DNA from 2 places in the Bacillus sp. MUM 13 genome. Region 2 is predicted to be linked to the other one. Evidence: riboswitches for the same ligand, from Rfam matches in the RefSeq annotation. Region 2 holds a riboswitch; the other holds the start of a gene.
The links. Region 2 has a riboswitch for FMN ahead of ribD (bifunctional diaminohydroxyphosphoribosylaminopyrimidine deaminase/5-amino-6-(5-phosphoribosylamino)uracil reductase RibD). Riboswitches for the same ligand answer to the same signal wherever they lie in the genome.

Region 1: it holds a riboswitch for FMN, as region 2 does, so the genes downstream of both, BIV59_RS05120 (ECF transporter S component) here and ribD (bifunctional diaminohydroxyphosphoribosylaminopyrimidine deaminase/5-amino-6-(5-phosphoribosylamino)uracil reductase RibD) in region 2, are expected to answer to the same signal.

Annotation. Positions count from the first base shown of each region.
Region 1 covers NZ_MLYQ01000015.1:7,122-19,033, forward strand. The annotation lists gene BIV59_RS05080 (ABC transporter ATP-binding protein) at 1-431, opposite strand, end outside; gene BIV59_RS05085 (RNA polymerase sigma factor) at 619-1,194, shown strand; gene BIV59_RS05090 (anti-sigma factor) at 1,175-1,891, shown strand; gene BIV59_RS05095 (DinB family protein) at 1,957-2,439, shown strand; gene BIV59_RS05100 (acyl-CoA thioesterase) at 2,766-3,278, shown strand; gene BIV59_RS05105 (Bax inhibitor-1/YccA family protein) at 3,357-3,992, opposite strand; gene BIV59_RS05110 (group-specific protein) at 4,157-4,393, shown strand; gene BIV59_RS05120 (ECF transporter S component) at 4,848-5,429, opposite strand; FMN riboswitch at 5,601-5,733, opposite strand; gene serA (phosphoglycerate dehydrogenase) at 6,135-7,709, shown strand; gene BIV59_RS23525 (hypothetical protein) at 7,961-8,125, opposite strand; gene BIV59_RS05130 (hypothetical protein) at 8,224-9,414, opposite strand; gene sigX (RNA polymerase sigma factor SigX) at 9,389-9,940, opposite strand; gene BIV59_RS05140 (ATP-binding protein) at 10,103-11,893, opposite strand; gene BIV59_RS05145 (response regulator transcription factor) at 11,890-11,912, opposite strand, start outside.
Region 2 covers NZ_MLYQ01000038.1:126,302-138,213, forward strand. The annotation lists gene ribE (riboflavin synthase) at 1-547, opposite strand, end outside; gene ribD (bifunctional diaminohydroxyphosphoribosylaminopyrimidine deaminase/5-amino-6-(5-phosphoribosylamino)uracil reductase RibD) at 529-1,635, opposite strand; FMN riboswitch at 1,811-1,941, opposite strand; gene BIV59_RS11680 (BA5345 family protein) at 2,140-2,691, opposite strand; gene BIV59_RS11685 (NADP-dependent oxidoreductase) at 3,051-4,082, shown strand; gene BIV59_RS11690 (2-keto-4-pentenoate hydratase) at 4,465-5,244, opposite strand; gene BIV59_RS11695 (2-hydroxymuconate tautomerase) at 5,256-5,447, opposite strand; gene BIV59_RS11700 (DoxX family protein) at 5,537-5,965, opposite strand; gene BIV59_RS11705 (dioxygenase family protein) at 5,990-6,775, opposite strand; gene BIV59_RS11710 (alpha/beta hydrolase) at 6,801-7,445, opposite strand; gene BIV59_RS11715 (helix-turn-helix domain-containing protein) at 7,682-8,221, shown strand; gene BIV59_RS11720 (PcsB-like coiled-coil domain-containing protein) at 8,376-8,576, opposite strand; gene pssA (CDP-diacylglycerol--serine O-phosphatidyltransferase) at 9,110-9,601, shown strand; gene BIV59_RS11730 (DMT family transporter) at 9,699-10,553, opposite strand; gene BIV59_RS23655 (hypothetical protein) at 10,696-10,851, shown strand; gene BIV59_RS11735 (hypothetical protein) at 11,322-11,861, shown strand.

The sequences.
Region 1 (11,912 bases), on a different contig from region 2:
GTGACGCGGGACATAATGTCACCGGTTCTGTTTTTATCAAAAAATTTCATATCAAGTGTTTGTATATGGCTGTACATATTGTTGCGAAGATCTAAAATGGCATGCTGGCCAATTACAGATACCATATAGGTGTTAAAGTAGTTCAAGATACCGAGAAATATGGCTGCGCCAAGTATAGATAGCGCTATAATGATCAATTGGTGAAATTGCTTGCCTGGAATAAGTTTGTCGATCGTGTACTGAGTCATTTGCGGAATGACAAACTCCAGGCATGATATAGAAAGCATGCTAAGAGCAATGCCGATTAAATAAATCCATTTGGACTGCACCCTCCGAAACATTTGCTTGAGCATGCTCCAAATGCTTCCTTTAGAAGGAGCTGCACTCGCTGCACTGCGGCCGCTATGGCTAAAAGGAATATGGCTTGCCAACTTGTTCCCTCCTTATTCGGTAAACAATTTTAAGTGAATTTCTATTTATATGCATCTGAAATTCAATTTAAATCGTTATATTGGCTGAAGTCAAATTTTGATAGGCTATCTGTAAAACTATTACAAAAGACAGTTATACGAAAACTGTTATAATCAGGTGGGATGAATAAAGAAAAAGGAGATATATATGAGTGATGTTGAAGCACAGCTATATCAAAAAATGAAGCTCGGCGATAAGAAGGCTTTAGAAGCTATTTATGACCGATACGCCAAACTCCTGTTTTCCTTTACATACAAAATGACAGGACAAAGTGAGTTATCTGAAGAAATTGTCCAAGAGGTATTTATTAAGTTATGGGCCGGAAAAGGATATTACGATGAAGGAAAAGGGAAGTTTTCAAGCTGGCTGCTGACGGTGACCCGAAATACTTGCATTGATCAGCTAAGAAAAAAGAAGGAATCAGCAGTACTTGAAAATCAGGATACCATTCCAAGTGATAATCCGAGTGTTGAAGATCTAGCGGAGTGGAGAGAAAACGGAAGCATTCTCAGGAAAGCAATATCAGAGCTTGGGGAAGAGCAGCAGAAAATGGTGGAACTGTTTTATTTTAAAGGATTATCACAGCAGAAGATTGCAGATTCCTGTAATTTGCCGCTCGGTACGGTAAAAGGAAGGATCCGTCTTGCGCTTGCACACCTAAAAAAACATTTACATGCATTTGGATATAAAGGAGGGGAATACCTTGGAAAAAAAGACTTGTGAACCAATTTTGGATTATATGAATGGCCAACTGAGTGATATGGATAAAAAAAGATTTGAAAAGCATCTTACAGGATGTGAAGAATGCCGTAATGAATTAGACGAGTGGCAAAGACTTATGCAAGACCTGCCATTTGCATCTGAGCCGATCGAACCGCCAATTGGCATGAAGGAACGTATTCTGGGGAATGTATTTACTGAGGAACCAGCGGCAGAGCCCGCGAAAAAAGCTGCACGTGAAAATAATTGGTTAAAGCCAATGCTTGCGGCAGCCCTGTTTTTATCTCTTCTTGGGAATGTCTATGCTGTTGTGAACAGCGGCAGTCAGAAAAACACTGCAACAGAACAGGTAAATGCCATTGATAAAGTTGAAAAAGCTGTGAGTTTAAAGGCATCAGATCACATTCAGTCAAATGCAAAGGCACTTATGATCAAAAATGATACCAGTTTAGAATTGGTGGTGCATGCTGATAAGCTGGATAAAATGAAAGGAAAAGAAGTTTATCAGGTTTGGCTTTTGGAGAAAGGAAAGCCATATCGTGCCGGTTCCTTTGTGCCAAACGATTCTGGTGAAGGAGGAGTCGTATTTAAGCTGGATTCATTCCGCAGCCATAAGTGGGATACCATTGCCATCACGCTTGAACCTGATGAAAAAAGCCAGACGCCTAAGGGAAATATTTTGCTGAGCAAACCGCTATAGCATGTCAGTTTTATAGAGTTGGAAAGCTTTGTATGTAAAAAAAGAGGCAAATGGAGGAGATATAAATGAATGAAAATGATGCTATCAGAAAATCCGTTTTGGAAAGTGTTGAAAATTTACCGCAGTCAAAATTGAATGCAGTGCCAGAAGGCGGAGGATGGAGCATTATGCAGATTCTTGAGCATTTATACTTGATGGAACGGTCTATAACCAAGTCGTTTTCAGTTTCACTTGCAGGCAATGAGAAAAAGGAAGTTTCCCCTAAACCGATAGAAATGACAACAGACCGTTCAACAAAGGTTGATGCTCCTCCTTTTGTCATTCCTGGGGATTCCTATATTTCTCTGGATGAAATGAAAAAGAAGCTTGAACAATCAAGAATGGATTTTATTAAAGTAACAGGAACCGCCAGTGAAGAAGATTTGAACCAAAAATCATTCAGGCACCCGCTTTTTGGAGACTTAAGCTTAAAGCAATGGGTTCCATTTGTGGGCCTGCACGAAAAGCGGCACCTTCAGCAAATAGAAGAAACCAAATCAAGAATCTAATAAAGTGTTTATTATAGGCTATTCTCTTCAGAATTGTAGTTCTGGAGTGTAAGGTGGAAGACTCCTGCGGGCTCTCCGCCCGCCACGTGGAAAGGGTGCATTTTGGAGCGGGAATCCTCCCTCGTTTCATAGCATTTGTAATATTGCCAGGTGATTATTTGGAGCGAAAAATAAGAGTTCATAAAATATACTAAGAAAATGATTTTTAAATATTTTTTTCCAATAAGGTAAAATTAGAGTTATATTAGCCTTTATTTGGCATAGGTAAATTACTTTAGTATAATGTAAATAGAGAAAAACTTACGTTGAAAAAGGAGATTGAAAATATGGAAGAAATCAAGTATTGCCGTGATTCACTGGTGATTAAAACCAGTATGGTGCTTCCCCCCGATACGAATAACATCGGGACAATGTTCGGAGGCAAATTAATGGCTTACATAGATGATGTGGCGGCAATTTCTGCAATGCGCCATGCCAGGAATTCTGTGGTTACTGCATCTACAGACTCCGTGGATTTTATGCACCCTATTCTTGAAGGAAATGCCGTTTGTCTTGAATCTTTTGTCACTTACACCGGAAGGTCTTCTATGGAAATTGTTGTAAAGGTTGTGGCTGAAGATCTGCTTTCTGGAGAACGGAACCTTTGTGCAATGTCGTTTTTAACATTCGTTGCAATTGACAAAGACGGCAAGCCGCAGCCTGTGCCTAAAGTTGTTCCGCAGACAGAAATGGAGAAAAGCCTCTATCAGACAGCCAAATCGCGAGCTGAACTGCGAAAAAACAGAAGAAAAGATACCCAGGATATTGCAAGCACGTTTGGCGTTGACCTGCCTTGGTAAACACAAAAAAACCAGCTTCTGGGAAAGCTGGTTTTTTTGTGTTTTTTTCCTGTTTAATGTTACTCTTCAAACTGTCCCTTAATCGTCGTTTGAGAGGATCCCAAAGAAACGAAGGATATTTATGAAAAGGTTGATGAAATCCAGATACAGATTCAAAGCCATCAGCGGCACTTCTTCGGCACTTACTCCGTAGTGTTTCATTCTGTTGATATCAAATAAAACATAACCGCTGAATACTAATATTCCAATAAAAGAATAAATCAGCATGGCCATTGAGCTAAGCGGGGAAAAAATATTAAAAATGCCCAGTACCACTAAAGCAAGAAGGGCAGCAAACAAAAATCCGCCGAGAAAAGAAAGGTCACGTTTAGTGGCTGATGCATAAAGTGCCAACCCGCCAAAAACTGCAGTAGCAGTAACTCCGGCCATTAATACCACATTAGCTCCAGATTCGGCAATATAGTGGGCAATGATCGGATAGGTTGTAATGCCAGAGATAAAAGTGAACAGATAAAGGAAAGTATATCCTATGGATTGTTTCTTCCTCATGATAAAGGCGCCGATCAGCATGGCCGCTTCAAGAAGGGCAAGAGGGAGAAACAGCGCCTGCGGAATATACATCCCCGCTGCCATTCCAATAACGGAAACGGCCAGTGATAAAGCAAAAGAGCGAAGCACGGATGGCATATAATTAGGGGCAGTCTGTGTATACATGAATTCACCTCGAAAAAGAATTATATCTATTAAGCTCTGCTTAGCATAGAGCTTTAACAGTACTATTTATTAATACGAAACAAATGCAGATAAGTTTCATTTTTATCATTTTTGGTCTAATCTTATTCAGTATCGAAGGAAAATTGGTATGGAGGGAAATTAAAATGAGCGAATGCAAATTGAATCATAGTGAAGCGGATATAAAACTAAAAATTGAACAGCAGCGAAAATTTTTGCCAGAAGATGTTTTAAACGGGCTTAAGCAGTTTACTGCAATGGAATCTCGCCAGGAACAGCTAAATGAAGTATTTCATTTATTGAAAAAGTATGACCTCTCCTCCAAAGAAGAACAGGAGAAAAGAAATCAATTGTTTTTACAAATATTCAAAGAAACACTGTGATTAAAGCAGGCCCGGGATTCCGGGCCTATATTTATGCAGAACTCTTTTCCCAAAGATTGTTGCTTCCTAAAAAGTTCTCGAGGCAAATCGATTGTTATAGCAGGTTGATTGGAGCGGAAGGTGCGGAGAGTCCTGCGGGATCAGCGTGTCAGGTGAGAGCCCGCAGACGCAAGTTGAGGAGGCTCAGCGCACGCCCCGCGGAAAGCGAAGCATCCTGGAGAGGAAAACAGCCACTGGTTCAGGTAGCTGCAAAGTTTACGAAAACAGCCTAAAACATTATGCTTTAGGGATATTAGGACAGAGACAAAAAAATACCGATAAGTCTAAAGGCTGCCAACAAATCCGGCAGCCTTTTTAAGGTTATCCATTTATGTTCCCAATGAGCTCTGAGGAAAAATTCTTACTGCATACAAAAGCCGAAAGCTTGTTATGCTTTCGGCTTTTCCTGCAAAATTTAAGCATTTTTATAGCGTGCCTGTTTATTGATCCAGGGGTGAAGGCGTGTGAACAGCAGCATAAATACAATCCCCATTAATACACCCTTAATCATATTGAACGGAAGGATCGCTGTCGTTACAAGCTGTCTTGTTTGTTCGCCAGACATTGCCGCCCATCCCATGAACATCGTATACGCCGGAAGAAAGACAAAATAATTCAGCAGGCTCATCAGGATCGCCATCGAAACAGCTCCCCCGGCAAGCCCTAATGTCATTCCTTTTTTAGAGCTCGCTTTTTTATAGATATAATATGCAGGAAGAACAAAAACAACTCCTGCTACAAAATTTGCAATATGTCCAACAGGGACACCTGTAGGGCTTCCAATCACGACAAAATCCAGCAGGTTTTTAATGAATTCAACCAGAATGCCGGCCAATGGCCCAAAAATCAAGGCAGCAACCAAAGCTGGAAGATCACTGAAATCGATTTTCAGATATGGAGGCAAACCGGGAAACGGAAAATTCAGCAGCATCAAAAGATATGCCAGACTCCCGAGCATCGCCACTGTGACCATTTTTTTAACTTTACTTTCTTTCATAGTTCTCTCTCCTTCTTTTTTGTGTCTACCCCACGAAAAAGAGGATTGGTTCCTTTTTTGCCTGCAGATTCCAATAAAAAACCCTTTAATTCACATTGAAATTAAAGGGATAAATAGCGGCATCAGCAAACAAACGTTCAGCAGACATGCTGTTTTGAACGTTGCCGGAACCTCCATCTTCTCCCATCCAGACTATACTGTCGGCTTTGGAATCTCACCAAATCCTGCCCTAAGGCTCGCGGGCTTAGAAGGTTAATCCTTCATCACCGCCGGTGGGGAATCTCACCCCGCCCCGAAGATAGACCTATAAAATTATCTTACACTTTTAGATTATATACGATTTTCTTTTTCTTGAAAAGTCATTTGATTATATTCTATAAAGTGCCCCTGAGATTCGGCTTGCTGGCTTACGTTCAGGCGGGAAGTATGGCAGCCCCAAACATTCCCCGCAATCCCCCTTCAGTCAGTAATTAGTATCAGCATAAAGCTTTAACATAACTTTATTTAAAAAATATATTTTCTTTTTTTCATCAGCTCCCCTTTGGAAGCAGAATTTCTTCTGCTGACAGCCTTTCTGAGGCCCTGCCGAAATTATCTTTCCAGCATAATAATTCCGTTAAGCGTTTACATTTGTATTTACTAAATTGACAGTTTGTAAAACCTTCTGTAAAATTGACAGAAAATTCTTATAGGCAGGTGTACATGGTGTATCATATTTTAATTGCAGATGCTATTAAGCCCGAAGGACTAGGCCCTCTTCTTGAGGCGCCGGACATCCTTCTCATAAACAAAACAGTAACAGAAGCAGAAGAAGAGCTTGATCAGGTTGATGCGATTCTGGTCAGGAGCGCGACAACCGTCACAGAAGAATTAATGGATCGTATGCCGAATTTAAAAATCATTGCACGTGCAGGTGTAGGCATTGATAATATCGACGTCCCGGCAGCTACTAAGCGCGGCATCGTTGTTGTAAATGCACCAGACGGAAATACCATGTCCACTGCTGAGCATACTTTTGCCATGATGGCTTCATTAATGCGCCACATTCCACAGGCTCATTCTTCCCTTAAGAATGGAGAATGGAAACGCTCATCCTTCACTGGCACTGAACTATACGGAAAAACACTGGGAATCGTGGGCATGGGGCGAATTGGCAGTGAAATTGCCAAAAGAGCCAAAGTGTTTGGCATGACACCAGCGGTTTATGACCCCTTTTTGACAGCGGAACGCGCTAAAAAGATGGGCGTCCTCTCTTTATCTCTTGAGGAGCTGCTGAAAACAGCCGATATCATTACCGTCCATACTCCATTGACAAAAGATACTAGGAATCTATTAAACAAAGAAAATCTCAGCACATGCAAAAAAGGTGTATATCTTCTGAATTGCGCACGCGGCGGCATTATTAATGAAGATGATTTGTATACCCTGATACAGGAAGGCCACATTGCCGGTGCTGCCATAGATGTATTTGCTATAGAGCCTCCTCTTGGTCATAAGCTGCTAACGCTGGATTCTGTCATCGCTACTCCGCATCTCGGTGCTTCAACTAAAGAAGCTCAGCTCAATGTGGCAACACAGGTCGCTCAGGAGGTACTGCTGTTTTTAAATGGAAATCCTGTTTCCAATTCAATAAATCTTCCTGCTATATCAAAGGAATTATTCGAAAAAGTACAGCCGTATTATCAGCTTGTAAAGCAAATGGGCTCTATCGTTTCACAATGCATGAAGGAAGGAATTCACGAGATATCGGTTACCTACGCAGGAAGCGACCTTGATTTTGATCACTCAATATTGACAAAAAGCTTAATATCCGGCTTTTTCAAACACCGTTTAGATATTCCCGTCAATGAGGTGAATGCCCTTTTAGTGGCAAAAGAACGGGGAGTGACTATCGGGGAGAAGATTGCGGCTGAAACTTCCGGTTACTCAAATCTCATTACCGTCACTGCAAAAGGAGATACAGGGCTGCTGGGCATTAGCGGTACGCACATAGAGGGTTATCATTCAAGAATTGTCACCTTAAACGGCTTTAACATTGATTTCCATCCCGAGGGGAATTTTCTTTATATTCAGCATAGAGACCGCCCCGGTGTTATTGGAAGAGTGGGAAAAATACTCGGAGACCATGATGTGAATATTGCCACTATGCAGGTAGGCCGAAAAGAAGCGGGCGGAGAAGCCATTATGGTATTATCCTTCGATAAACGCCTTAACGAAGAAGCTTCCGGCAAACTGGGTGACTTGGATGATATCACATTCATGTCCAGAATCACACTGTGACTTTCAATTAAAGTATTGGCTTTGTTAAAGTATATGACTGCATTCTGTACTATTGGGGATGATTTGCTTCTGAGGATGGGCGCCAGAGGCGAAATCTGGCCGCAGCCCGTGTGAGGAGGGTGCTTGGCAGTCCTCTTAGTAATTGTACAAAAACATGCATGTAAACAAATTCAAAAAAGGAGAATGCATCTCATTCTCCTTTTTCCCATGCATTTACAGAAAAAAATCTCTGCTTCCCGGTGTGTCATTTATCAGCTCCAGGAATCATGCATGCATACTGACCGGCTCCAGTTGCTCCCGGAAAATGCCTGCTCCCTTTTTTCTTGAGCATGTCCGCTTTTTCCGCCAATAATTAATAACCCAACGCATAGTCCAATAATGACTGCAATCAGCAGCCTTTTTCCATAATCAAGCATCAGATACCCCCTAAGCCGTTTATACTTTTTTATGGTATGTGAAAAGTGTTCAATATAGAACGGTCTTAGAGGAATGTTTTCAGTTCTGAATTTGGCTATTATTGGTTTTTGATTGATGAAATGACATTTGGAGCTTGGGGCACTCTTATAGCTCTGTTTAATTGGAAATTGCCGATTTTTGCAAGAGGCGGATTTTTAAAATTAACCCATTCATAGCCGAAATCCTTTGCTGTAAATAAAATTGCTTCTACGGTTTGTGAACCTGCTTTTGTATCTTTCAGCTCGGAATCAGAAGAAAGAAAAATCGTTACTTTTTTTTCTTTTTTGTTTTCCAGGATTTTCGTCCATTTAAGTGCCCTCGGAATCGAAGGCTTTACTCCCTCTATGCCTGGATTTTTTTTGGCCGATGCAAGCGCATCTCCAATATAGCTATATTCCATGTACGGCACGATATAGGATGGAGATTTCGTATCGGCCTGATAAATAAGGTATGACTGCCTGGAGCTTGCCTGAAGCTTTTCTTCTCTAATCCACCCGGTTTCCGGGAAGCTTGCTCCCGCTTTCCCATTTTCCGATAGCGTGAATTTGACAACATGCTGATACTTCATTGTTTGGCGGATCGTTCTCAAAAAAAGCTGATCATCTCTAATGGCACGGCTTTTTGCCGGGATGTCTATATTTATACTGGATTCACCGGGATTTTTAGCAAAAGTCAGCTGAAGAGGATAATAATCCCCTAACCCCAAGACTTTACCTTTGAGGCCATCCATATTTTTTTTCAGCACATCCAGCCTTTTGCTTTCTGGAAATTGTTTCACTTCTAATGAAACTGGAATAATTAAATTAAATTGCCGGTCCGGTACCCCTATTGTAATAACCCTGTTTTTTGACAGCATGGCAGCTTCTGATTTCCCAGCCGGATTCTCGCCGCCAGCTCCCTGCAGTTTTCCGGAAACCATTTTTTCAGAAGCCGTCTTTTGATTGACAGAATCATCAGCTGCAAGATTGCTCCTGTCAATCTGTTTATCTGCACGTGTGCTGTTTGCCTGTTTCATATAGATTTGGCTGGAAAGATGATTTCTTTCATAAAAAAATGAAACGGAAAGCAGCAAAATAATAACCAAAGAAAAAGCTGCTGTAACGGCAGGAATCCAGCTTCTCTTTCTTTTAAATAATTTTAGAGAAAAAAGAGACTGATAGATTTCTACTTGGTTGCGTTTATCACTGATTTCAGGCATTTGATGAAGCAGTTTTTTTATTTCATCATCGCTCCATCGGGATTTTTTCATTTTGCTCCCCCTCCTCTCCTATATACTCCTCCATCATTTTTTTAACGGCCTTCAAAGCTCTGTGCTGTGTTGTTTTCACCTTGCTTAAGCTCCAGTTCAGCACCTCTGCCGCTTCAGCCGTCGAAAGCCCCTGTACAAAGCGCAGCACCAGGACAGATTTTTGGTCCATCGTGCAGCGGTCGAGGCTTTTATAAATTTGCTGAATATCTTCTTTTTGCAGTGCTATTTCCTCCGGCAGGGGTGCTGTGTCCTTTACCGTCTGCTTATTCCAATCGAAATTATGGAAAAGCCTTTCCTTAAAGCCTTTTTGCTTTCGGAAATGATCAATTGCTGCATTTCTGGCAATGGAATAAAGCCAGGTCTTTTCACTGCTTTTCCCCTGAAATTGCTCATATGACTTCAGCACCCTGATATAGACTTCCTGGACGATATCTTCTGCTGTTTCTCTGTTTCCTGTCATATAATATAAGAATTGATAAAGTTCTTTATGGTAGTTTTGATATAGCTCATGGAAAACGGAGTCCATCTTTTCCCTCCTCCGTTAAAATATTGTCATATTGCTATCAATAAGTCATACCTTCATCATAGTCCCATAACCCAAAAAAAGGAAGATATTCCGAGAAATATCTTCCTTTTTTTGCAGCGTCCGCGTTTCTTATGAAACAAGATTATCCGCCACGCTTTTATCCTATTTTTCATTTTCTTTCATTTTCCGAGGCAATATAAAGGTAAATGTCGTTCCTTTTCCAAGCAAGCTATTGACTGTAATCATGCCTTCATGAGCATCAATGATATTTTTTGCAATAGCAAGACCCAGCCCTGTACCTGATTGTCCTCGTGTCCGAGATTTGTCGGCCTTATAAAATCGCTCAAACACAAAGGCCAAATCTCCTTCAGGAATCCCGGATCCTGTATCTTTCACATCAATGATCAAGCCTCTTCTTTCATCGATCCGCTGAAGAACTTTAACTTCGCCGCCAACTGGAGTATGGCGGATGGCATTGTCAATCAGATTTGTCAGAACCTGTTCAATCCGGTCAGGATCGAAATCCCATCTGGCATCTTGGTCCTGCATATCCGTCTGGATGATAATGTCCTTTTCTTTTGCAAGTCCGGAAAATTTAGCGGCAATCCTCCCCAGATAAACATCCAGCTCTACTTCTTCATAATTTAAAACAATATGTCCTGATTCCATTCTGGCAAGATCGAGAAGATCATTCACCAGCCGGCCCATTCTGAGGGATTCATCATAAATGACCTTGGCCATTTCCATATTTTCTTCCTTGCTGCCGGCAATATCATCAATAATCGCTTCACTATATCCCTGCACCATCGAGATGGGGGTTCTGAGTTCATGTGAAACATTTGCGATAAAATCATCGCGCAGCTTATCCATTTTTCTCTCATCTGTCATATCACGAATGATAGCGACGGCCCCCCGGATGCTGTTTGATCCGTATAAAGGACTGACAATCAAAACCCAATCATGCCCCTGCAGCGTGATTTCACCAATCTGTTCTTTATCCTTTTCTTCTGATGCGTTAAAAAGATTCATCAAGACAGCCGGAACACCATCATCCGGTTCACGGTTAAATCCTTTTTCAAAATACCAGCTATGAAGAAAACGCTCTGCAGGCGGATTGGTTTCGAGGATAGCACCATCTTTATCAAAGGTAATAACACCATCTGCCATACTGCTTAAAATGCTGGCTAAATGTTCCTTCTCCTGGCTGAGTTCGTTAATATTAAAGCTTAACTGGTTTCCCATCTGGTTAAATGCAGCCGCAAGCTCCCCAATTTCATCCTGAGTGACAATCGGGACCTTAGTGTCGAACTTTCCCCGGGCGACTTCTAGGGCAGCTTCACGCATTTTCCTAAGCGGCGCATTAATCCTTGTTGAAAGAAAAAATGCAAACACTGTTGTCAGAATGATGGCGACCCCGGCAGCAAGCAAAATGAATTTAGTCGTAGAATGAATGGCTTTCTCCATGGACTCCAGTGATTGAAACAGAAAAATTTCTTCTTTCTTTCCATCGAGCTGCAGGGGCACTCCGATTACAATAGCAGAAATTCCCTGGCTGCCCGGAATATCAGAAGGAAATAACATCTCTTTCTTAACTGTCATTCTTTTTTTAAAAACATTTTCCAATTCATTATCATTTTTAAGGATACTAGGTAAATCTGCTGCATTTTTATGTTCAAATGTGCTGAAAATGACTTCTTTGTTATTCAATACAAGCATTTTTGTTTCCTTGCCGACCATATCAGAAGCAATCTGCAAAACCTGATCGGTATCCGGATTATCATGGATGACCTTCACAATTCGTTCCGCTGATTTCGTTAAATCATTTTCCACCTGGTCTATCTGGAAATTTTCAAAAAACTGCATGAGCAGCACGGTAAGAATACTCAGTACAAGTGAAACCAGCAGCAAAATCGTTATCCACAGCTTTCCAACAACACTCCGCCAGAACATCAGTCAGCTGTCACCTCAAATT
Region 2 (11,912 bases):
CCGCTTCAATGTTGACAATTTCTCCCGGCGCTTTTCTCCCTAATACAGTTTCTTTGTGAGTGTGCGGAATCAGGGATATGGTCAGCTGATTTTCAGATAGATCAAAGACAGTCAGACTCACACCATCGATGGCAACTGAGCCTTTTGGAATGCAGTATTTATACACATATTCAGGAACTTCAATTACATAGTAAACGGCATTCTCCTTATGCTGTTTTTTCACTATCATTCCTGTTCCATCCACATGTCCGGAAACAAAATGCCCTCCAAACCTGCCGTTCGCAGCCATGGCTCTTTCAAGATTAACAGGTGACCCGGCTTTTAGATTAATCAGTGACGTAGCATTTACCGTTTCTGGCATCACGTCCAACGTAAAAGAATTACTCTTATATTCTGTAACTGTTAAACATACCCCGTTGACCGAAATGCTGTCACCAAGATGCATGTCATGTGTAATTTTATTTGAAAGTATGGTCAATTCCATACTGTTTCGGCCTTTCTTTATACCGCCAACAGTGCCGATATCTTCTACGATTCCTGTGAACATTTCTCCACCTGCTTTAAACGTGATGTAATTTTAAGGTCTTTCCCGATTCTCTCCACCTTCTCAAAATCCAGGGAATATGCATCAGTCATCATCTTCACATTCAGGTCTCCGAACATACCGTGAGCTTTTTTGCCGGCAAGTTTCGGAGCGATATACGTTATCATGCGGCCTACAGCCTTTTCCTTCAAAAAGCTGGCATTCACTTCGGCGCCTCCTTCTACATAAAGAGAAGTGATTCCCCGTTTCGCCAGTATCTTCAATACATCCATAATTTTTATAGAATCAGATGGCATTCTCAACACTTTAACTTTGTCTGACTGTATGCGATCTATATTTTTTTGTTCAGCCTCTGAACCTGTAATAATAAGGGTTTCAGCCGTTCCATCTATTATTGCCGCGCAATCTATAGGCGTCCTTAGATGAGTATCCAGAATGATGCGGACGGGCTGCCTTGCTCCCCGTTCTATTCTGTTCGTCAGCCGCGGATTATCTTTTAAGACCGTATTAATTCCAACAAGGATAGCGTCATGCCGGCTTCTTTCCCTGTGAACGTCGAGCCTTGATTCTTCACAAGTGATCCACTTGCTGTCACCCGATTCTGCAGCAGATTTTCCATCAAGAGTCACAGCCTGCTTCATCGTGACAAATGGTGTGCCGGTCCTGATAAAATGAAAAAACACTTCATTCAGCTCGTCACCCTTTTCTGATAAAAGTCCGCTATGAACCTCTATGCCTGCTTCTTCAAGCATCTTGATTCCTTTTCCTGCAACAAGAGGATTAGGATCTGCTGAAGATATATACACTTTTTTTATTCCCGCCTTTATTAGAGCAGCTGCACATGGAGGAGTTTTTCCGAAATGGCTGCACGGCTCCAGTGTTACATACATGGAGGCATCCCTTGCTTTTTCGCCAGCCATTTTAAGAGCATGTATTTCTGCATGATCTTCCCCGGCTTTCAAATGCGCTCCCATTCCGGCAATCTCCCCATCTTTGACTATGACAGCACCAACCGCCGGATTAGGCGAAGTTTGGCCTGCAGCCGCAGCAGCAAGACCTAAAGCAATCTCCATATACTCTTGATCGTTCATTCATTCACCCTCTTTTCATGTTTGGACCATTTAGGTCCTTCTGAAAAAATAAAAACCTCTCAGGGATTCCTAAGAGGTTTTAAGGGAGAATATGGATTTTTTAGTCATAACCAAATAAGCCTATTACAAAAGATTTTTTTGCTCCAGACCTTGCGATTTATGTCTTTTTTTTCCATATGTCCTTCTCCCATCCAGACTATACTGTCGGCTTTGGAATTTCACCAAATCCTGCCTTATTCAGGCTCGCGGGCTTAGAATTGCTTCATCACCGCCGGTTGGGATTCTCACCCGACCCCGAAGGACTGCGTATTTATGAACTTTCTTGTACTGCAAACAAACCTGCACTTCCTCTTCCGTTTAACAGATCCAGCAAAAACAGCCATGCTCTGTTACCCTTCAGACTGGTCAAATTTGATTACCTGTAATACTATCACCATACTAAAAAAAGAACAAGGAATTTATATCCCTGTTCTACACTGAAGACTCGATAAAGCAGTTATTGCCTTACTTCAGCCAGCTATATTCATGATGAATTCTTTTCTTGAAGTATTCCAGATTCCCCATATAGTGTCTCTGATTCAGATAAACAATCAGCAGAATTGCTGCATTGACTGCTGCGCTTATCCAAAAGGCAAAATCAAAATTTTTGAAGTACAAGATACCAATCAGCAGATTTACAATTAATGCAAGAAGAAGACTGCAGGACGCAGCTCTTAAATCACCCGCAGTTTCAAGAAGCCTGTTGTGCCTCACTCTCATTTTTTCTCCATTCACATGAATGGAGAAAAACACCTCAAGCTCATACTCCTGGCTGTAATAGAAGTTCCTATTTTTCAAAACCGATCCGAAAAACATGCTGATTTGATAAATGATATACCCTGCAGGAAGCCCTGCCCCTGCCAGGATTATGGCCGCCCCAGCAAGCCAGGCACCGTCTTCACCTTTTAGTTCTGATAGGCTATATGACTGGCCGGCTAATATATTAACCAAAACTCCCCCTATAAATATCCATCCTGGAATAATCGATCTTATTAGATTCTTTCTCTCTGCAATCACTTTTTTTCACCTGCTTTCCCTTTAAATGAATGGCTGTTTTCGTAAACTTTGCTCTAAGGAACATGAGGGCTGATTTCCGCTCCAGAACGCCCCAATAAACCCGATTAACAATGAAATCGTCTCAAATAATAATAATCTTTTAGAAAAGAGCCAAATGAATAAAATTGCGTCTTCTAGTTATTGATCATGAACTTCCTCGAACCTTTAGAAAATGTCTGCACACACTGGCAAGTTTTTTCCTGCATATGCTTTGACTCTGCATTTCTAAAAATGTTAGGCTTTTTGGTAGAACTAACACTTTGCATGCCATCGTTTTATTCTTGCTAATTTAAGAGTAATATAAGCTGGGAGGCTATAACATGGGTACAATGGACCAAAAAGAAATTCAGCTTGCAAACCGTCCAAAAGGGTTGCCTAATGTCGAGGACTTTGAATTTGTAACACGTGAAATCCCGGTTCCCGGGGAAAGCGAAATATTGGTCAGAACTCTTTATCTTTCAGTTGATCCCTATATGAGGGGAAGAATGCAGGATACTAAATCTTATATTCCTCCTTTTAAGCTTCATGAACCCATTTCTGGCGGAGTGATTGCCGAAGTGGCAGAATCTAAGTCTCCACATTTCAAACAGGGAGACGTAGTGATCGGAAATCTAAATTGGGCAGAGTATTCAGTGGTGAGCGAAAAAGAAATCCGGACCATTGATCCATCTGTTGCACCGGTTACAACCCATTTGGGCATTTTAGGGATGCCAGGATTAACGGCTTACTTTGGACTGCTGGATATTGGGCAGCCCAAGGAAGGCGAAACGGTTGTAGTCTCAGGCGCAGCCGGGGCAGTAGGATCCGTTGTTGGCCAGATTGCCAAAATTAAAGGAGCCCGCGTTGTAGGGTTAGCTGGTTCAGAAGAGAAAATCAGCTTGCTTGAGAACGAGTTTGGTTTTGATGAAGCCATTAATTATAAAACAGCCTCAAATATTCGGGAAGCATTGTCTAGGGCATGTCCGGACGGAATTGATGTTTATTTTGATAATGTAGGCGGCGAAATAACAGATGCTGTGTTTACTTTATTGAATAAGAATGCAAGAATTCCGCTATGCGGTTCTATTTCATCCTACAACGTCGAGGGTGAAGACCTTGGTCCCCGCATTCAGACGGCAATGATTAAAACTAGTGCCTTAATGAAGGGCTTCACAGTTGGAGATTACGCCTCCCGCTTCAAGGAAGGAGCAGCCCAATTAGGCAAATGGCTGCAAGAAGGAAAACTTCAGTATGAAGAAACAATCATCGAAGGATTCGAAAATACCCCAGAAGCTTTTCTGGGACTCTTCAAAGGAACCAACCTTGGAAAGCAGCTAGTAAAAACAGCACATCCAAAATATGCAAAGCTTTAAAAAACCAGAGCGGCAGGAACTGTACACAGGTTCCTGCTGTTTTTTTTGGACTCCGCTCCCACTCCTTCGATTTTCAGGAAAATTGTTCGTGCGGATTTAGCGCATTTATGCTTAGTACATTTGAAAACGAAACGTATATGGCAATCCACGTATATACATGATTAATAGTTAAACTAACAATTAGTATAAGCAAATATATGAAAAGGGAGCAATGCAAAGTTGTAAGGCATCGCTCCCTTTTCATATTTGGTTTCCCTTCAAATTGAAAATACACCTTAAACAAAAATTCAGGGTTGACAAGCATTCCAAATTCAAACAACTATCTCACCAAAATCGCAAAAGAAATTACACAGAGGTGTTCATTTTTTTACCTTTTCTTAGCTCAATGAATATGAAAAGACACTTGACCCATTTGATTATATTCCGTTATTACATGGTCACCTTTCTTTAAGACGACAGCCTCCGTCATTCCTCCTGTCAGAATGACGGAACCCTTTTTAATCTTCCCCTTTTTTTCCTCATGCAGCATGGCAGACAACATCGCAACAGAGTTTGCGGGATTACCTAGGACCGCTGAACTTTTCCCGCACGCTCTTACCTCCCCGTTTATGGCCATGGTTGCCTCAATCGAATCAACTGCAAAATCTTGAGGTCTATATAATCGACTCCCCATAACAACCCTTGATGCAGAAGTGTTATCGGCGATCACATCGGGTAGCTGAAACCGAAAATTCTCATATCGGCTATCAATAATCTCAAGGGCAGGCAGAATCCATTGTGTTTTTTCTAAAACTTGTTCACCCGTAATACCTGGTCCTTCAATATCTTCCCCAAGTATAAACGCAATCTCAGCCTCCACCTTGGGATGGATGAAATCTTCCATTATGATTTGACCTTTATTTGGGACATTCATATAGTCAAGAATGTACCCGTAAATAGGGACACCGATTTTCATTTGTTCCATTTTTGCCCGACTGGTAAGGCCCATCTTGTAGGCCGTTACCTTATGGCCTGAGTCAATTTTTAACTTTACCAGTTCCTGTTGTACCTTATATCCCATTGCTAGATTAAAATCTGCATGCTGATCGGTAATACAAGAAATTGCTTGTTTTTGTTTCTCAGCTTTGATTAAGCTTTGAGCAATACCCCTGTAGTTAAGCATTGATACCCTCCCTATTCCAGCATCTCACTTTTTAGCATATCTCCCACCGCAAAACGATTCTTGGGAACCTCATTCACAATAACACGAATACTTTTCATAGGAGCCCCAAGCGATTCGTTAACAGTACGTGCAACATTACGTATACATGTTTCAATTGTTTCTTGATCTCTGCCTTCAATCAATGTAATTTGAATAATCGGCATATGCTATCCCTCCACGTAATAAATGACAAAAAGAAAGCACTACCTCTGGAAATGAAGTAATGCCTTATTAATAGTGCTTATTCAAGGAATTAGATGATAGATGTTGTTTTTTCCTTCTCTTGTCCTTTAAAAATAAAGGAATCCAGTGCATAAGCATTAGATCCGGTAATAGCAAGAGATGCTGCCATTGCTAAGAATGCCAAATCCAATTCATATCCGGCCATCTTTCCATTTCCTAAAAAACCTACATCTAATTTCACCTTTACGATGGCTCCTGCCATTAGCAGGACAAATAAAGCAGATACAAACCTCGTAAACAACCCAAATACTAAGGCAAGACCGCCCACAATTTCTATTACAGCAACTCCATAAGCCAGGAATCCAGGCAGTCCAATACTTTCAAACCAGCCAACTGTATTTTCAATTCCGCCCTGGAATTTGGTTAATCCATGAATAAAGAAAGTTATTCCTAATACGACTCTTAAAAGTAAACTGCTTATTTTAAAATTGTTATTCATTTTTCTTTCCTCCTAGTAAATTTACTACAATCCAAACTGCCAAACACTATGACTAAGATTCCCGTATCGATAACTGCGATGCAATAGTCTGGCATTTCTTTCATGATCTGCTGCCCCCATAGCATAAAAGATTGGAATAAAGTGTTCCTTTCCGTATAAAGGTACTGCAATATCAGCAGCAGGAGCCAGCGAGTCATAATTAAATAATGATTCTAAATCCCAATTGTTTATATGCTTACCTAGCCAATCATCGAAATCAAGAGCCCATTTATCTATTGATCCATCATCGTTACCCATTTTTAAGGCTCTTAAGTTATGGACAGTTCCTCCACTAGCAATAATAAGGATATCCTTCTCTCTGAGTTTTGTTAGTGACTTTCCAATTCGATATTGCTCCTCTGGCTTAAGATGAGCGTTTACAGACATTGAAATGACCGGGACATCTGCATTGGGAAAAAGCATCTTGAGAACTACCCAGGCTCCATGATCTAATCCGCGTGTGGAATCAACTTCATAAGGAATACCCAGTTTTGTGAAACTGTCTGTAATATCCTGAGTGACTTCCTTTTTGCCCTTTGCAGGATATTTAATGCGGTATAAAGCATCTGGAAATCCACCAAAGTCATAAATTGTCTCAAATTCATCTACATCACTCACCTTTTGAGCAGATGATTCCCAGTGTGCCGAAAACAGTACAATGGCTTTGGGCCTGGGAAGTGTTTTGCCTAACGAATGTAAAAACTGAGTATATTCATTATTTTCAATAGCTAAAAGTGGTGCTCCGTGAGCCACAAATAAAGACGGCAGCATGTCCTATTCCTCCATTATCTTCTTATTATTGACTTAAATTATTAAGGATCCATTTCGTAAAATCTTTTTGGTTCTTTAAGGAAACTGTATGCCCTTCAGAATAGGATTGAAAGGTTACTTGTGCACCTAATCCCTGAAGGAATTCATTGCTTTCTAATCCCCATTGATAAGGCAGAACGGTGTCAAGTTCGCCGTGAGAAATAAACAAAGAAAGCTGATCAACAGGTTGAATACTGTATTCTTCCTTGACGAATCCGGGAATATATCCACTCAGAGCAACAATTCCTTTGATTCTATTTCCTAATGTTAAGCCAAGCGTCATGGATACAATGGCTCCCTGGCTAAATCCAAGCAGATATAAATGATCATGATTTAGCGGATATTGTTCAGTTGCATAATCAATAAAACCAGTCAACTGGATGATTGCATGGTCAAATACTTCCCTGTGCGGTTTTCCATATCCTTGAATGGAAAAATAGGCGAAGCCCGGCGGTTGAGATAATGGGCCGCGAACACTAAAAATGTAAAACCTTTCTTCTAACCCCTCGACTATCGGCAGCATATTTTGTTCATTGCTACCCATTCCATGCATGACAAAAATAGCAGGATAGGTTTTATCGGGCTCAACCTGTGATGGTTTGTGCAGTTCATAAATCATGGGTGAATTCAAATTACATCATCCCTTCTTGGATTATTACTATAAAGAAACCCAACATAAATTTTTATTAATGAAGAATAAATATTCATATTAAGAAACAAAAGATCAAAAAAATAATTACTGCGCATTTGTTTCCTTCTATGAATATTTGTTATCTATAAAATAACAGCGAATCAGGTAGAATGTCAATGTTTTTTTTGCTAATATATAAATAAGTTTCTTTTTAAAAAACACTAGAGGTGATTAAGCTGGATATTGGAACAAAAATTCGAGCCATACGAAACAGAAAGAAAATTACCATTGCTCAAATGTGTGAAGGAACAGGTCTTTCTAAAGGTTTCATAAGCAATGTTGAAAACAATAATACTTCACCTTCCATTAATACACTAAGTACCATTGCAAATTTTCTAGGGGTTCCTTTGCCTTATTTACTTTTAGAGAAAAAACAACACATGCGTGTTGTCAGACAAAATGAACGAACAAATTCTTCGTTTAATAACCTAAAGATAGAGCATTTGGCGTCAAGGGGGGGCCTGCGAACCATGATAGTTGAATTCCCACCCGGAGCCTCCATTGGGGAGCCAAATTCACACGAGGGAGAAGAATGTCATTTAGTATTAGAAGGGAAAGTTCTGGCTGAACAAGGAGAGGACTCCTTTATTGTAGAAGAAGGTGACTCCTTTAGCTGGAATGCGAGTGTCCCTCACTTCGTGAAAAACATTGGTGATCGCAATGCAGTTGTCTTCATCTCAATTTATTCTGATACTGAATTAAAGGATATATTATAAAAACAATGGGTTGCTGTAACAGCTGAAGCAACCCTTTCTTCTTTAACTGTTGACTCCTTTTGTAAAAACCAAACTAGAGAGAAAGAAAGGTATTAACCTTCTATCCTGACGCACCATATTTGAACAATTTTATTACGTGACGGATCCGCTGTAATCATTTTGATATGTTAGGAATGTCTTCAGTTCCTTTTATGCCTTCTTCTTTGGACACTAAACTATTTTTATCTTGTTCCTGCCCATCTAATATACCTTGTTCCGCTTCAACAATTTCGGTAATCACTTCAATCCTGTTGACCAAGTCGCCAAGATTTGATGACCCTAGTAAAGCTTTCGATAAAATTAACATTTCTTCCATCTTTCTTATGGGTTTCTCATTCGGTCTTTTAATGTTCTTAGCTCAATTAACCATAAAATTTCAAAATGAAGATTCTATAATAAAGCTAAAGCTATCTAGTTGTTTGGCACTTAGAGATCGAGAAAAGCTAAAGTGGCAAGCTTCCATGATTTATTCCGTAGGTTGTGAAGATGTGAAGGATTTATCTAGAGGTTACTGCAGAACAAAGAAGCGAGATTACACTCATATCGGCACTTGCCAATCCATATGGAAGAGTTGGTCAAGTTCACTGGCACGAATTTAATGAAGCATTAAATGGTTAGCCAAAATCAGACAACACATACAATCATAAGAATGTGCTCTTTGCATAGTCGCCTCTACTAATTTTTTCATGTTTTTCCTCCCCAATCTGTTTATAAAACCAAACCCAAATAACCTTATATTTCTGTCAAAATTCATTAATATGATTAATTTATTTACATATCGTGCTATTTCATAAAATTGTGTGGGTATGATATATAAAGTAGGAATTCCGATTATAAGGTGGGAGTAGTTTGATTAAAAAGATAGTAAAGGCCGCACCAAATTTATTTACGATTGGGAATTTATTGTGCGGTGTTCTTGCAATTACATGTAATATGAGTGGATTTTTAGAGGTATCCGGCGTTTTAATATTCTTTTTAGCTGTATTCGATTTTTTAGATGGAAGGGTTGCCAGAAAATTAAAAGTGAACAGTGAATTTGGTATTCAATTGGATTCCTTAGCTGATATAGTGAGCTTCGGTGTTGCCCCTGCTCTTCTATTTCATTCAATAGCAGCAACGTCCATTTTAACTTCATTAGCTTTTATTGTTTTCCCGACGATGGGGGCATTAAGACTAGCTAGGTTTAATGTAAAACCCACCATTGGGTACTTTAGCGGATTACCCATTCCAGCGGCTGGATTATCTTTGGCGGGTATGGGATTTTTTTTATATAGCAATGCGTATATTACCTTAATACTCGCTCTCCTAATGGTAAGTCCAATTAGGGTAAAAAAAATTTAATGGATGTTCCTGTTAAAAAGTTATTAGGATTGCTTTCATAGCCTTTTGGTTCTCTTATTAATACATGATTAAAATCATTAAGGACTTATCAATAGCACTATAGGCTTGCCAACACCGCACCCGCAATCGTGATAATTCCACCCAATAACGACATCAAAGAAATTTGTTCATGTAATAAGAAAACACCAAATATAACCGTCCAAACAGGAAGTAAGTTAATGAATGGCGCTGCTTTTCCTGCTCCAACAATTTTCACACCAGTGTTCCAGGCGAAATATGCCCCGACTGATGCAAAAGTGCTCACATATAGTACTGCAAGCCATGCGTTCGTTGACATGTGAATCATGCTTGGTTGTACTGTTCCTATGCAACTGATGGCACTTAGTATTGTTCCATAAAAAGATGCCCCTGCCGTCATTGTGAGAGGATCCATCTGTTTCCCATATTGTTTGCCAAGTACGGTATATAATCCCCAAGCCAAGCAAGATAGGACAATTTCCATGTCACCAATGAGGGAACCCTCGGAGGAAGCTTGGTTTTTCCCCAGTAACAATGTAATAACACCAATGATTGAAACCGCAGTACCTATCCAAGCCTTCAGTTTGATGTGTTCTTTAAGAAAGAATGGAGTAAATATTAAAATGGCAACTGGAATACCTGCTGAAATCATCCCAGCTTGAGAAGCACTAATGGACCTTAATCCTAAGTAGTTCAGCGTTGAAAATGCAAATACACCAAAGAAGCCAAGGATCAGGAATTCCTTCCATTTCGAGAATAAAGGCAGCCTCTTTTTAGAAATTGTCATAATTCCTACAAGAATGATTGTTGAAATTGCCCACCGAACTGTGTTAAGTAAGGTAGATGGTAATGCAAGTGCCAAAAATCTCCCGCAAATGTAATTGCCCCCCCATAAAAGAGTGGCTGCAATCAATAGTAAAATCCCACGTTTCACGTTTTCCCAACCTTTCTATTAATCTTGTATATAAAAAAGCAAACTATTTACTATATTTTCAATTAATGATTGAGTTGTGATGTGTATCAATATTGGAATAAATTTATATTGTTACTTATTTTTTGTCAAGGGAGAATAGATTATGAATAAACAAGAAGGAGTTCACAGCGTTGTTCCTGCTATTCGTATGTTGGAGCAGTTCCAAAATGATGAGGGCATCACTGCGAGCCATTTTATCCAAAGTTTTCGGGACCTGAACATCGAATGTGAAATATTAAACAAATTACAGAAAAGATGAAATAAAACACATCAATGAAGTTGTTTTAAAGCTTAAATAAAAGATTAAGCAAAGAAAAACAGAAGAAACAGCTTGGTGATTTGACCCAGCTGTTTTTGAATTCCAAATTAAAAAATCAACGAGATTCCTTAACAGAGCCTATTGTTAAGAAGGATAAGTAAGGAGATACATTAATTAAAGGGGACTTTTTAAAATGCTTTATACTCCAGCGAGCAATGTTTTTTCCAAATGGCGCAGCTGTCATATATTTCCTATGTTTTAGCTGCCATCCTTTTTATTGCTGGGTTAATTCCTTTAATCTCAAGATCGCACTTAGATATGGATACAGAAAGTAAGGATGCATAGAATACCCGCAATCCCAATTGGAAAATTAAATCATGTTTTTCAGGCTCTATGGCGGGTACCTGAATAGTGGACCTCCTGATTACACAAAATGACACAAACATCTTAGATAAAGGAGGTTTTTTTCCATGCTGGGAATGTATGATATTATTAAATTTTTAGTTTCCTTCTTCTTAATTTTTCCCATTGTCACAATGATTCATTTAATGGGGCACCTCTTTTTCGTTACCATTTTTGGCGGCAGTAAAAAGAGACTGATTATCGGAAGCGGAAATCTATTATTTTCTTTTGGAAAAGTTGAAATCCGGAAATATTATTTTTGGAATGGGGCCTGTAAATTCCATCAATTGAAATTTGATAACAGGTTCACAAACACACTGATTTATTTGGGAGGATCCATTTTCAATTTTGCAGGCATGTATACGGTCAGCAGTCTGAAATACGCTCATATTCTTGATTCATCTGTAATTATGGATCAATTTATATATTTTTCTTTCTATGTACTATTTTTTTCGCTTTTTCCTATGTACTTTAATGACGGGAGTCCCAGTGACGGAAAAGCCGCTATCCTGGCGCTGAAAAAAAAGCATGATGATAAGTACACAGGTGACATTCTTATTACCCAGATTGAAGATTTGAAGAAAGACGACGATTCGCAAGAACGATAAGAGCTTGATCTTATCATTCTTGCTTTTTTTATTTGGTTTGCTCTTTCAATG